Linked DNA regions of Stieleria varia. The main gene of each other region encodes a partner of the protein of the gene in region 2 in a complex. Links are inferred from orthologs where the notes say so. Each region holds a gene or a part of one and is shown on either strand. Other genes may lie near its edges.

Region 1 (4,473 bases), 4.5 Mb from region 2 along the record:
CTTGGGCGAACGTTTGTCGCGTCCTCAATGGTTGGCAATCACGATCGCTGCGATCGGTGTTTCCGCGATGACGGCCGCAGCGGGGAAACTGCCCTGGGTGTCCCTTGTCATGGCCACCAGTTTTGCCAGTTATTCACTGGCCAAGAAAAAAGCTCAGTTGGATTCTTTTGCCGGGCTGCTGATCGAAATGAGCGTGCTGATCGTCCCCGCGATTGTGTACGTGCTGATCGTTCACTCACGGGGCGAGGGTTCGATGGGACAGATCTCGTGGCGCATCGATGCGTTGTTGGTCTGCGGCGGCTTAGCAACGCTTGTGCCGCTCGGATTTTTTGCCGCCGCGGCGCAGCGTACTCCGCTGGCGCTGATCGGGATCTTGCAATACGTCGGGCCCACGTTGCAGTTCTTGATCGGTGCGGTCTACCTTGGCGAAACGATGGGACGCGGTCGAGTGCTCGGATTCTCACTCATCTGGTGCGGCTCGGCGATCTTCTTGGCCAATGCGGTACGAGCGGCAAAGAAGCAACTAAGGCAAGCCAAAACGCTACCGTCGGACAGCGTCGGTTTGGATGGTGTTTCCGGTGTTTCGCAGCATGTGGAATTGGTGACCGACGACGCGTCAGTGGACCGTTGAACCAGTGAACCAGTGGACCAGTGGACCGTTGAATTTGGGCCGCGATGGAGACCATCGCAAATCAGGCAACAAACTCTGTTTCCACTGTTCGAACCGAATGCAGAAACTGCTCGATCGTCGGCGTGCGGTTATCCACGTTGGGTTGGATCGCCTGCATGATGGCCTTGGCCAATCGAGGATCGACGTTGGGGCAGACATCCGACAAAGGTCTCGGCGGTTTTGTATCGTGCTGCAAAGCCGCTTTGCCAGTCACCTCATCTCCTTGCCAAGGATGGGAGAACGCGATCAAGCAGTACGCGGTCACTCCGAACGAAAAGATATCGACCCGCTTGTCGGTATGGCGTCGACGCACGATCTCGGGCGACATGTACAACGGCGTTCCCGTCCGGTTGCCCGGTGCCATGAAGGGTGGAGTCGCGGGGACCGTCAAACCGAAATCAATCAACTTGGTTCCGGTGGTGTCGGGCAGACAGATGAAATTTCGTGGGCAGATGTCGCGATGGATGAAACCTTGTTCGTGAACGTACTGCAACGCTTCGGCCATGTCCCGAATCAGAATCAACCGCTTGCCGGCAACGTGATGCTCCTGCTTTTTGACGACAATGTTCTGCATGCTCGGGCCGGCGATGTACTCCATCACCAGGACGGGTTCACCTTTGGTGGAAATTCCGACTTCGTACGTCTGCACCACCTTGGGGTGCTTCATCCGCATCGCGATCTCGCCTTCGGAGGGTTTGTTCAAACCTTTGAAGCGATTCTCAAACAGCTCCATCTTTTCGATATCGAGAATCTTGACGCCGACCAGTCGTCCGTCGTGCTTGTTGTCACGAGCGACAAAAAAGTGGGCCATCGTTCCCGTTGCGGCGGTCCGTTCTTTGGTAAACCGCGCCGCCACGTCGATCCGGCCGCCAGACCCGCCGGATCCGCCGAACGCTGATTTGAGAGAATCAAGGAGCCCCATGGGCGTTACTTTCCGCAGTAGTCGATCGCGCTGGCGATCTCGGTTTTCAAGTTCTTGCGTGGCACGATCCGATCGATGTATCCGTGTTCCAGCAAAAACTCACTGGTCTGAAAACCGTCGGGCAATTCGATTCCGATCGTTGCTTTAATCGTTCGCGGACCGGCAAATCCGATCAAGGCCTTGGGCTCGGCAAAAACCAAGTCTCCCAACGACGCAAAACTTGCTGCTACGCCACCCATCGTGGGGTTGGTCAAGACACTGATGAAAAGACCGCCTGCCCGATCATACCTCGCCAATGCAGCGGACACCTTGGCCATTTGCATCAACGACAGGATTCCTTCGTGCATCCGCGCACCGCCCCCGCTGGCGCTGATGATGATCAGCGGCAAATTCTGTTCCGTCGCATGCTCGATCAACCGCGTCAAACGCTCCCCGACCACCGACCCCATGCTGCCCATGATGAATGCACTATCGGTCACGGCAAACGCGACCCGGCGTGCTCGGATCATTCCGGTCCCGGTCAACGCGGCGTCCGTCAGTCCGGTCCGCTCCTGCTCGCCCTTGAGCCGGTCGGCATAGCGACGGCGATCGGAGAATTCCAGCGGATCGGTCGGCCTCAAGTGCTCGTTCATGGCCTCAAAGGTGCCTTCGTCCAACACCTGGGCGATCCGCTCCACCGCAGAAACATAGAAGTGGTATTCACACTTGGGGCAAACGTTCAGCCGCTGCTGGACCTCTTTTTTGTAGATCGATGCGTTGCAGCCGGGACACTTCAGCCACAGCCCCTCAGGTACGCCTCGCTTCTTTGGGGGCACAGCTTTACTCTCCGTTTGGGAATTGGATTGCGGGCTGTCCCCATTTTCGGCGGGGAAGCCGGCCGCCGAATCGGCGTCGGGATGGGAGTGGTTGGTCGAATCGACGGTGGCCATACGCAATTTAAAACAAAGATCTTGGTAATTGTTCTCAGGTGAGCTCGGTCTGAGCAGGGTCGGGAACCACACTCGCCGAAAGACGCGTTGTGTCGCCCAGGAAAAATTCGCTGACGCAAAGGGACCGATTTGGGCGACTCAGATACTTTACTCGTTTTCCCAGATCTTGGCTGCCTCTATTTGAACCCGCACAAGACGGTCGATTCGCCAGAATCCCCCGCCACCGAGCCCCCTCACGCCAGACCTCCTGGCGCAATCCACTTCGCCTGATCACCGCTGGTACGTTCCCACGATTAAATCGATTAAATTACCTCCCCCACTCCTGATTCCTCCCCAACCGGTCTCATCAATCACAATGACGATTCGTCCCATTCGCAAGCTTTTGGTCGCAAACCGCAGTGAAATCGCCACCCGAGTCTTTCGCAGTGCCACCGAACTGGGGATCCGAACGGTCGCCATCTACTCCTACGAAGACCGTTACGCTCTGCACCGCTTCAAAGCCGATGAGGCCTACCAGATTGGGGAGCCCGGGGAGCCCATTCGCTCCTACCTGAACATCGACGCAATCGTCGCTCTTTGCCAAAAATACGACGTGGACGCGGTTCACCCCGGATATGGATTCCTTTCCGAAAACCCCGAATTTGCCCGTGCGCTCGAGGAAGCCGGCATTCTCTTCGTCGGTCCCAGCGTTCGCTCCCTGGAGCAACTTGGCGACAAGACTTCGGCACGCGAATTGGCCGAGAAAGCGGGCGTTCCAGTGCTGGGCGGCAAGAACCAAGCCCTCACCGGCCCCGATGAAGCCCTGGAGATCGCGGAATCACTCGGTTTCCCGATCATCCTGAAAGCAGCCAAGGGCGGCGGCGGTCGTGGCATGCGTGTGGTGCAAAACGCGGAGGAGTTGCCCGCTGCCTTGGAAGCCGCCCAACGCGAAGCCAAAACGGCTTTCGGCAGCGACGAAGTCTTCGTGGAACGCTTCGTCCAACGTGCTCGTCACATCGAAGTCCAGATCTTGGGCGACGGAAAAGACATCGTGCACCTCTACGAACGAGACTGCAGCGTCCAACGTCGGCACCAAAAGGTAGTTGAGATCGCACCTGCGCCGAATCTGGACCCAACGATCCGCGAAGAACTCTGCCAAGCCGCACTGAAAATCGGACGCGCCGTCGGTTCGGGTGACTCGGGTGGCTCCTGCTACGAAAACGCCGGCACGGTCGAGTTTCTCTACGACGTCGATGCACAAGAATTCTTTTTCATCGAAGTCAACCCGCGCATCCAGGTCGAACACACTGTCACGGAAGAAGTCACCGGCATCGACATCGTCAGCAGCCAAATCCGGATCGCACAAGGATACCCGCTCGTCAGTGACGAAACCTGCATTCCTCCCCAGTCGCAAATCCGCACCAGCGGCTTTGCGATGCAGTGCCGCGTCACCACGGAAGATCCCGCGAACCAGTTTCGCCCGGACTACGGACGCATCAGCCACTATCGCAGCGCTGCAGGCATGGGCATTCGTTTGGACGCCGGCACCGCGTTCAGCGGCGCCGTGGTCAATCCGTTCTACGACTCGATGCTGGTCAAAGTCACCGCGCGGGCACCTTCACTCGCCGCGGCCGCATCGCGCATGGATCGATGCCTCCAAGAGTTTCGCATCCGCGGTGTCAAAACCAATATTCCGTTCTTGATCCAGTTGATCAACCATCCGACGTTCCTCGCCGGCGAAGCGACCACGAGGTTGATCGATCAGACACCAGAACTGTTCGAGCTGCCCAAACGCCGCGATCGCGCGACCAAAATCCTGACCTTCCTCGGCGAAACCATCGTCAATGGCAACCCGCTGGTCGCCGATCGTCCCGTCGCCCTCCGCCGCGAGCCCGCGCCCGTCCCTGAGCTTTCCCCCAAAGCCCATCCGACCAAAGGCACCCGGGATATCTTCAAGAGCGAAGGGGTCGACG
Region 2 (5,012 bases):
AATCCAGCACCGATCGGATTGCCGCAGACGTTGAACTTTTGATGCGGTGCGTCACAGCAAAATCGTGAGCGCTACATAAATCGCACACGCTAGCAAAGAAAGCAGGAACCACACCATCGGGCTCTTTCGAGGTGGGTATTCCACGCCGGTTTCGCCATCGAAGTTTGCCCCACAGGACTGGCAGATCATGTCCTGCAATGCTCGTGGGCCGCGCCGACCGTGCCATTTGTCATAGGCAGCGGGTTGCGAGTCTTTGGAGCCGCATGCGGGACACGGCGTGGGCTCCGGTTGGTCCTCTGATAGCAATCCTGTCCTCCCGCGTTCGTAATCGTCGAACGAGGGAGGAGCGAACGGATTGACGCTTGAGGGTTCGTCGTTCAATGGTCAGTTCACCTGAGTGTTTTGAACGCCCAGATAGCGGGCGTCGCTGAATGCCAGGATCGGAAAGAAGATGAATCCGAGGAAAGCCAATCCAATGCCAAACCCAGTGGACTTGCCGAAGTTTTCTGCGATCGCGATGGAAAGCATGATTCCAAAGATGATGTTCACAAACGGGATCATCAATAGCAAGATCCACCAGAGAGGTTTCCCGGCAATCTCAATCAGAACAATCGCGTTGTAGATCGGGATGATTGACGCCCACCCCGGCTTTCCTGCTTTCTGAAAAACGATCCACAGGCTGGCGATCATCAGGATGATGAAACCGAGGTAGAGCACGCCGCCGATGATAGGTCCGATGTTGTCCATTGATTTTGTCTTTCGATGAGAGGGAGATTTGCCCCGGCCCGGATGGGTGGTTGGGGGGATCGGTTGATCGTAGCGCTTTGAGCTGGGCGACGCAAGCTTTTGGAGGTTGGAGGTTCGCAGGAATCATGCAATTCTCCGGAGAGCAATCTGTGTTGATCACGTCCGGTCTGGCGTTCAGCAGAGCCAAAATGCGAGGCTGTCTTGGGACGGTTCCAGGACGATCGTTGGCGACCAATTCCGCGGCCGTGGTGACGCTGAATTCAAGGGCTGGTGAAAGGGCTCAGCTCTCATTCTTTTGGGGCGCTCGATCATCGAATTCAAACGGCGAATTTGACTGGCGAATTCGACTGGCATGTTGGTCTCTTCTCCAGTTCGCGGCGGACACCGCTTGGCTCATGATCGACCCCGCATTGCCAGGCTGACGTTGCAGTTTGGTTGCCGTTGCATTGAGCGAGAGGCTGTGTTGTCGAGCTTGGGGAAGCAGGGCTCGTGGTTCAGCCTTGGTCAGCGTTGATCGACATCGGGTTCCGGGACGGCGAAACACGGAAATCGCTCAAATACGGGGATTTCCGCAGCCTGAATACAACATAAGAGTGATTATCGGACGTTGCAGAAGTGGCTAAAACGCCCTGTGTTTCGCCGTTTCCAGGTTCCTGTCTGCCCAGATGGTTCGTCCGTTGATGGCCAATCCGAGCTCTCGTCGGGCATCCTCGCTGAGCGTCCGAGATCGCTGGGCGAAAGCGATCGAAGAGTTTGTTCGCCGCGTTCCAGGCGTCACCGTGATCGGTTGTCGACAACCAACGACGAGCGAGATTGCTTGGTTGTCGACAACCAAGCACGGCGTCGACAACCAAGCAAAATGGAGAGCGGATTCGGGTCGCCGAAAGAGAGTTTTGGGCGGCGTTGCTGCACCGTTGCGACGCTTGTCAAAGAGCCCCAAATCGAAATCGGTTTTGAGGCTCGATTTTGAGTCTCAGATCGTCCGGTTTGACGTTCTGATTTCACGAAATTCGATTTGCTTTGCATCGCAAATCCAGTTTTCACCGACGACGACGAATTCGGGTTATTCCGGTTGCGGACTCGATCAACAACGAGTTGTCGCCGTTGCTGGCCCCAGTGAGCCTCAGGCGCTAGCCGTGGGCCTGAAGCGGATTGTGGTGCCGGGCCCACGGCTAGCGCCTGAGGCTCACTTCGAAGCAACTCCCCTGCACTGCTTCGCCTCGCAGGCGTCCCATTCTCGATTGACCCGCAGCCGTTCCATGTTCTTTTTAACCCGTGCCCGAAGGGTAGGCAGTGTTTCATTGAGCGTCGCCTTCGGCTTATGAAGTTGCTCCTTTTGGGTAACCCGCTGCGAAAGCGAGGGAGATTCGATCTTGACTCATCCCTCGCTCACGCTTCGGGTTACCTAAGACCAATGCCTCGCGCAAAAGCGTAACTTCAAAACCTTCGACTACCTGTTAAACAAAAACGCCACAGCCGGGTGCTTCGTTGAACTTGCGGTCGACCTGCAGGTGCAAGTGCAGTAGCCAACCTCGAGTCAGGTCGCAAGTTCCTCGACCCCGCCGTCAAGAAACACGCCCATGCGACGGAATTTTTCGTACCTAGCGTCGAGCATCTCATCCACGTCCTGGCTTTCCAGTTCGGTCAGCGCTCGTGACAGATACGTTTTCAATCGAGTCGCCATTTGGTGATGATCACGATGGGCGCCTCCCAGGGGTTCTTCCAAAACATCATCGACCACGCCCAGGTTCTTCAGGCTGTCGCTGGTGAACTTCAACGCCGCGGCTGCTTTGGGGGCGTGTTCGTGGCTCTTCCACAGAATCCCCGCGCAACCCTCCGGGCTGATCACGCTGTAGTAGGAATGTTTCAGCATCGCGATTCGATCGCCCACACCGATGCCCAATGCTCCACCGCTGCCACCTTCGCCGATCACAACGCAGATGATCGGGGTTCTCAGACGACTCATCTTGAACATGCTTTCGGCGATCACCTGGGCCTGTCCGCGTTCTTCGGCGCCGACGCCGGGATAGGCACCGGGGGTGTCGATAAAACAGATCAACGGCAAGCGATACTTTTCAGCCAGACGCATCTTGCTCATCGCTTTGCGGTAACCTTCGGGATGGGCGCAGCCGAAATGGCAGGCGGCGCGTTCTTTGAACGTGCGTCCCTTTTGATGACCCAGCACCATGACTTTAAAGCGATCCAGTTTGGCAAAGCCTGAGATCATCGCACGGTCGTCGCCAAAATGCTTATCGCCGTGCAGCTCCACAAACTCGTCGAACGCCAGATTCAAGTAGTCCTTGGTGTACGGTCGATTTTTGTGCCGAGCAACTTGCACCGTTTGCCAAGCGTCCAGTGACGAATAGACATCGCGTAATTGATTGACGCGCAGCAGTCTCAGTTCACGAAGTTCGTTCTCGACTTCGTTGCTGCGATCGGTTTGCCGTTCCAGCACGCTGATGCGTGATTCCAGATCAGCGATTTCGTTTTCAAATTCCAGTCCGGGGCCAGCGCTCATCTCGTATCAGTCCTCGTATTCAATGACATCGTTTTCCAGGCCGGCATCTTTGCGGAGCATGTCGTCGGCACCCTTGATTCCCGGCATGCTGTCGAACACGCTGATCTTTGGTTTTCGGGGGCGTTTGCGATGGATTTCAGTCGTTCGAAACTCTTTCAAGAAATCCCACATCGAGTCCGGTCGATCAGCGGGATTCTTTGCCATCATGCGTTTGACGATGGCGGCAAATTCGGGGGTGATGTTGTCGTTATGGACAATCGGGCTTGGGATCGACGAACTCAGGTGTCGGCTGAGCAAGTCGTTGGGCGTGTCGCCGGTGTACGGTGGTTTTCCCGTGCACATTTCGTACAGGACACAGCCAAAGGCATAGATGTCGGTTCGCTCGTCACAGACCTTGCAGCGAATCTGTTCCGGGGCCATGTAGCTGCGAGTCCCGCGAGCCGTCTTGGATTTGTGGAACAGCTTGCTCAGGCCGGTTTTCTTTTTCTCGCTGATGGTGAAGTCGATGAGTTTGGTTTCGCCGTCTCGGCTGACGAGGAAATTGTCCGGCTTGATGTCCAGGTGCAACCAGTTCTTGGTGTGCATGTAGTAGAGGCCTTCGCCGGCTTGCTCGATGATCTTTCGCAGCATGAACGCCAGCGATTCGGGGCCACGCCGCAAGGCTTGTTTGATATTCAGTTCGCTGAACAGTTCCAGGACCAGGAATGGACGGTCGTTGGCGACTTGGTAGTCCAGGATCTTGATGATTCGCGGACTGGCGAGGTCCTTGCCCACGTTGTACTCATGTTTGAGCATCGCGACCTCGGTCCTGTCGCCCGCGCTCTGCCGCTTCAAGATTTTGAGTGCATATCGCTCGTTCGTGTTTTCGTCGATCGCTTCCCATACCTCTGCAGTGGATCCAGAGCGAATCAGCCGCGCAAGTCGGTATGGGCCAAAGAAGTCTCGGGTCTTGGTCATCGGGGGGCTGGTTCAGTCGAGGTCAGTTCCGTCAGCCTCGTCATGATAGTTCAATTCGGCACTACCTTGAAAGGCTGCCCAGGGTCCGCAGATAGAGCTCTCGTATCAGCCGTGTCATCGTTTCGTGCCGGAATTGCTCGGTAAAACGCCTCTGCCCTGCCCCGCCCAGTTCCGCCCGCAACTTTTGATTTCCCGTCAATTTACTGAGCGATTTTGCCAATCCCTGGGTGTCACCGGGCTCAATCAGGTAGCCGGTTTGGTCGTTGATCACGACCTCGCGGGCTCCGTCCACGTCGTAGCTGACCGCCGGTTTACCCGCCAACAGGGCTTGAGGCAACGCACGAGCGAGCCCCTCTCGCAGCGAGGTATGGACCAGCACGTCCATGGCTCCGATCAGCGGCGGCACCTCCGAGGGCGGGACCAAGCCGGCAAAGACAAAGTGATCTTGTAACCCCAACGAAGCGATCCGATCCGTCAATGGCTGTCGCAGCAGCCCATCGCCTACCAGTAAAAATCGCACCTGGGGATATTCTGATGCGACGATGGCGGCGGCAGTGATCAGGTCGTCGTGTCCCTTGAGGTGAAACAACCGGGCAATCTTGCCGATGACCACATGCTCGTTGCGAAAACCAAAGCGGTCACGGATCGCTTGGCGATGGTCGTCCGAATGCAGAAACGGGTCAACGTCCATTCCACTGTAGATTGTCGTGAACTTTTCCCGCGGTGCCACGTCCGCATCCACCATCAAATCGGTCATCGCATCGGCGACACTGACCATGTGATGGCAACG

Evidence for each region.
Region 1: the proteins of Pla52nx_RS28315 (region 2) and accD are in contact, whole or in part, in a solved structure (PDB 8UXZ), measured with the Escherichia coli proteins. The link is inferred for Stieleria varia from one-to-one orthologs.

Annotation. Positions count from the first base shown.
Region 1 is NZ_CP151726.1:3,914,939-3,919,411, forward strand. The notes cover bases 560-3,408. They hold accD (acetyl-CoA carboxylase, carboxyltransferase subunit beta), read right to left. Parts: upstream 2,522-3,408; coding sequence 1,598-2,521; downstream 560-1,597. Other genes in these bases: rarD (EamA family transporter RarD), read left to right, coding at 560-631; Pla52nx_RS12895 (serine/threonine protein kinase), read right to left, coding at 693-1,592; Pla52nx_RS12905 (pyruvate carboxylase), read left to right, coding at 2,877-3,408. Also shown: more of rarD, read left to right, coding at 1-559; more of Pla52nx_RS12905, read left to right, coding at 3,409-4,473.
Region 2 is NZ_CP151726.1:8,374,805-8,379,816, reverse strand. What follows is about bases 1,276-4,055. They hold Pla52nx_RS28315 (acetyl-CoA carboxylase carboxyltransferase subunit alpha), read right to left. Parts: upstream 3,266-4,055; coding sequence 2,285-3,265; downstream 1,276-2,284. Other genes in these bases: Pla52nx_RS28310 (serine/threonine protein kinase), read right to left, coding at 3,272-4,055; Pla52nx_RS28320 (hypothetical protein), read left to right, coding at 1,428-2,072. Also shown: Pla52nx_RS28330 (CvpA family protein), read left to right, coding at 1-42; Pla52nx_RS28325 (DUF5684 domain-containing protein), read right to left, coding at 385-747; more of Pla52nx_RS28310, read right to left, coding at 4,056-4,222; Pla52nx_RS28305 (glycosyltransferase family 4 protein), read right to left, coding at 4,284-5,012. UniProt on the Escherichia coli protein: Component of the acetyl coenzyme A carboxylase (ACC) complex. First, biotin carboxylase catalyzes the carboxylation of biotin on its carrier protein (BCCP) and then the CO(2) group is transferred by the carboxyltransferase to acetyl-CoA to form malonyl-CoA.